Regions from separate parts of the Pararhizobium sp. genome, predicted to be linked through region 1. Evidence: riboswitches for the same ligand, from Rfam matches in the RefSeq annotation. Region 1 holds a riboswitch; the other holds the start of a gene.
The links. Region 1 has a riboswitch for thiamine pyrophosphate ahead of thiB (thiamine ABC transporter substrate binding subunit). Riboswitches for the same ligand answer to the same signal wherever they lie in the genome.

Region 1 (2,197 bases):
AAGGACAGAAACTCCTTGGCGAGCGCCGGATCCTTGGCAGCCTTGGTCATCCCAGCCACTTCGATCTGGATATAATGGCCTTCGGAGAAGGACGCCGCCTGATAACGGTCGGTATTTTCGGCGACCATGTGATAGGCCGGCGAGGTCGTGTAGGACAAAACCATCGGCGCTTCGCCCTTGGTGAACAGGCCGTAGGCTTCCGACCAACCGGGGGTGACGGTCAGCACGCGATCCTTGAGTTTTGCCCAGGCGGCAGGCGCTTCATCGCCATAGACCGACTTCATCCAGAGCAGCAGCCCGAGCCCCGGCGTCGATGTGCGCGGGTCCTCGATGACGATCTTCTGTTTCGGGTCACCCTCGACCAGCTCCTTCAGGCTCTTCGGCGGTTCCTTCATCACCTGCGTGTCATAGATCACGGCAAAATGGCCGTAGTCATAGGGAACGAACGTATCATCGGTAAAACCGCCGGGAACCTTGACGGCCGAGGTATCGACGCCGTGCGGCGCAAAGAAACCGGTCGCCTTGGCTTCAGAGACGAGATTGGTATCGAGGCCAAGCACGATGTCGGCCTTGGAAGACGCGCCCTCGAGCTTCAGCCGGGTCAGAAGTTCGACCCCATCGGCGACGCTGACATAGGAGACCTTGCAGGCGCAGGTCTTTTCAAACGCTTCCGCGACCTTGGCGCCGGGGCCCCATTCGCTGGTAAAGCTCTCGTAAGTATAGACCGTCAGCACCTTGTCTTCAGCCGAGGCGGAAAACGCGATGGTGAATGCAGCAACTGCCGCGAAAAATGGAATGATTGCCTTGCGCATCCGCGCCTCCTTATAAATCCAAAAATTGGGAATAGGGCGCTGGAATGTGCCGTCTAATCCCTCCGCCGGTACAAACCGGATCAGGTTCTTCGGGTTGGCTTTTCAAAAGCCTCTCAGCCAAACGTTCCAAAAAAGAACGCCCGGCACCCCGTTAGAGCAGGAGGAGGTTTAGACCTGAGGGAAATACTTGGCAAGGGGGCAAGAGGACGTGGGGATGCCGCCCTATCGCCGCGCCCGATTGACCTAAAGCGGACATAATTCCATGACATCGGGCCAATTGATTGAGCAATTTGAATTTATATTGGAGATACCCCGATGACTGAGAGCTGCCGCATCCTTACGCCCACCGAACAGAAAATCAGCGACATCATGGAACAATCCGAGCAAGCAATGATGGCGGCCATTTACAAAGCTGTTGAGGATGCCACCCGGCAGACTGCCGAAGAGCTGCATTCAATCGGCGCGCAGGCCGAGCCCCCACCATATGGCTACTTTGCTGCCACCGCACACCAGCAACTCTTTCTGTCGCTATGCGGCGCCAACCCTGAAACGTTTGAGGGCGGAGATCCCGAAGTCGCCGCCCAGATCATCAACAACAATCAAAACATATCCGACCACTACTGGAGCAAGAAGGCTGAAGTGCCGGCCTGAAGGTAACGGCCTGCCCCTTCACGCCGCCGGCTTCTGTGGCAACCGCACCGCCTTCAGGCTGATGGCTGCCGTCAGCGCGATCAGCGAGATGCCGCCGGCCGTCAGAAACAGCGGCAGGAAGGCGGCCGTATAACTCTGCGCCACCAGCTGGCGCGTTGCTTCCGGCAGGGTCGACAGCACCAGTGGCGTTAGCTTTTCGATATCGGCAATGCCCGGGATCGCGGTGGTGCCGCGTGCGAGGCCTGCCGCGATGATGGCGCCGTAGATCGAAATGGCGATCGAGGCGCCGCCCATGCGTGACAAGGTGACCGCGCCGGTGGCCGCGCCGACATCGCCGCGCGAGGCGATATTCTGCACGGCGACGATCGGCACCTGCTGACCAAAACCGATGCCGATGCCATGCAGCGCCATGATCGCGCAAATAACAAAGAGCGGCGTACCCGGCTGGATCTGCGTGAAGATAAACAGGGCCAGAACCGTCAGGCTGGCGCTGACGATCGCAAACGGCTTGTAGCGGCCCGAGCGTGAAATCAGCCGTCCCGCCGTCAGCGCGCCGCAGACGATGCCGCCGGTCAACATGATGAACAGCAGCCCGGCGAGCGACGGCGTCAGCCCCGTCGTCGTCTGCAGATACAGTGCGAAATAGTTGACCATGCCGATGCCGACAGCACCGCTCGCCAGCGAAATCACCAGCATAAGACTGAAAGTCGGATTGCGAAACAGCGTCAAAGGCA
Region 2 (2,197 bases), 1.1 Mb from region 1:
GGAGCAGGCAAAATCAGGAAAAAAGAAGATTTAAAAAAATCGTCAGCCGACGATGGCGAAGGCGTCGCGGGTGGCGCCGGACGCATTGCGGACGGGCTTCTGGCCGATCCATTGCACGTGGCGTTCCAGAACGGGAGCGGCGTTTTCGATATTGCCCTGACGCAGAAATGTCAGGATGGCGCGGTGATCATGATCGGTGCGCACTTCCCATTCGGATCGCCAGCTGGCGAACAGGAAACGGGCGCTGGCCGCATGCAGATCGCTGATGGCGGCCAAGAGGCGCGGCATGCCGCAAGGGGTCAGAATCAGCGTGTGAAAACGGCGGTTGGCCTCCTCCCAGGAGCGGACGTCATGGGAATTGTCGCCCGCGACCGTCGCCTCTTCGGCCTGATCGAGAATGGCAGCCGTCAGATGCGGCGCCGCGTGCCGAAGGGCCAGAACCTCAAGTGCCGCGCGCATCTGCGCCACTTCACGCACTTCCTTCAGATCGAAGGATGCGACCCGCACGCCACGGCGCGGTTCGCTCACCGCCAGACCCTGCGCCTCCAGCCGGCGGAAGGCCTCGCGCACGGGCACGTGGCTGGTTCCGAACTCCTCGGCGACATGGTCCTGGCGCAGTTTCGTGCCCGGGTCCAATTGTCCGGTCACGATCCTGTCGGCAAGGATGCGGCTGATGCGGCTGGCAATCGTGTCTTCGCTCGCTGAGGTCATGTTTTATAGATAATTTGCCGGGGCGGCGCTGTCGAGGGCGAGATTGTAATCATTGAATATCTTCACAGTGTTCCAACGCTCGACGAGGGCCGCATGCCGGGTGCCGCGCCGAACGGCTCTTGACGCTCCGTCCAAAACTGTGCCTAGATTGGCACATTCACCAGGGGGGTCCCGACAAGGGGCTGAGATTCTGCTGGCATGATCGGTGGCTTTGCCACTCTCAAGCAGCGCAGTGACCCGTTGAACCTGATCCAGTTCATACTGGCGTAGGGACGGTGCAAGCGCTGCTGCGACTCGGATTCCGTTTGCGGATTCGCGTCAGCGTCTTTTCATCATTCCGGCTCTGATGACTGGGTCTCCAACTTTGGAGCCTCAACCATGACTATTGCCGCAAAGAACATTACTCCCACAGTCACCACCGGCCCGCTGCCGGCGTCGCGCAAGGTGCATATTCCGGGCGAACTCTACCCGGATATCCGCGTGCCGATGCGCGAAATTTCCGTGCATCCGACATCTGGCGAACCGCCTGTCACCGTTTACGATCCCTCCGGCCCCTACACGGATCCGGCGCACATCGTCTCGATCGACGCCGGTCTGTCCCGGCAGCGCCAGGCCTGGGCTACTGCGCGTGGCGATGTCGAGACCTATGACGGCCGCCACGTCAAACCCGAAGACAACGGCTTTGCCACCGGCGAACGGCTGACGCCGGAATTCCCCCACCGCAACCAACCCTTAAAAGCCAAAGACGACAAGGCTGTTACCCAGATCGCCTATGCCCGCGCCGGCATTATCACGCCGGAAATGGAATATATCGCCATCCGCGAAAACCTCGGCCGCAAGCCGCCGAAGGGTGCGCTGGTGCGCGACGGCGAGAATTTCGGTGCCAGCATTCCCGACCACGTGACACCGGAATTCGTCCGCCAGGAAATTGCCCGTGGACGCGCCGTCATCCCGGCCAATATCAACCATCCGGAGGCCGAACCGATGATCATCGGCCGGAATTTTCTGGTGAAGATCAACGCCAATATCGGCAATTCCGCCGTTACCTCGTCGATGGCCGAGGAGGTCGAGAAGATGGTCTGGGCGACGCGCTGGGGTGCGGATACCGTCATGGACCTGTCGACAGGCCGCAACATCCACAATATCCGCGAGTGGATCATCCGCAACGCACCGGTTCCGATCGGCACCGTGCCGCTCTATCAGGCGCTGGAAAAGGTCAATGGAATTGCCGAAGATCTCAATTGGGAAGTCTATCGCGATACGCTGATCGAACAGGCTGAACAGGGCGTCGATTATTTCACCATCCATGCCGGCGTGCGGCTTGCGTATATCCCGCTCACCGTCAATCGCGTCACCGGCATCGTCTCGCGCGGTGGCTCGATCATGGCCAAGTGGTGTCTTCATCACCACAAGGAAAGCTTCCTCTACGAGCATTTCGACGAGATCTGCGATATCGCCCGCGCCTATGACGTGACGTTCTCGCTCG

Region 2: linked by a shared signal. The riboswitch ahead of thiC (phosphomethylpyrimidine synthase ThiC) and the one ahead of thiB (thiamine ABC transporter substrate binding subunit) in region 1 are both predicted to bind thiamine pyrophosphate.

What each region holds. Positions count from the first base shown of each region.
Region 1 is NZ_CBDIHY010000003.1:1,036,757-1,038,953, forward strand. Features, by position in the region: gene thiB (thiamine ABC transporter substrate binding subunit) at 1-812, opposite strand, end outside; TPP riboswitch at 853-973, opposite strand; gene ACQY8Q_RS10550 (hypothetical protein) at 1,128-1,463, shown strand; gene ACQY8Q_RS10555 (MDR family MFS transporter) at 1,482-2,197, opposite strand, start outside.
Region 2 is NZ_CBDIHY010000003.1:2,169,625-2,171,821, reverse strand. Features, by position in the region: gene ACQY8Q_RS16090 (GntR family transcriptional regulator) at 43-711, opposite strand; TPP riboswitch at 864-1,002, shown strand; gene thiC (phosphomethylpyrimidine synthase ThiC) at 1,090-2,197, shown strand, end outside.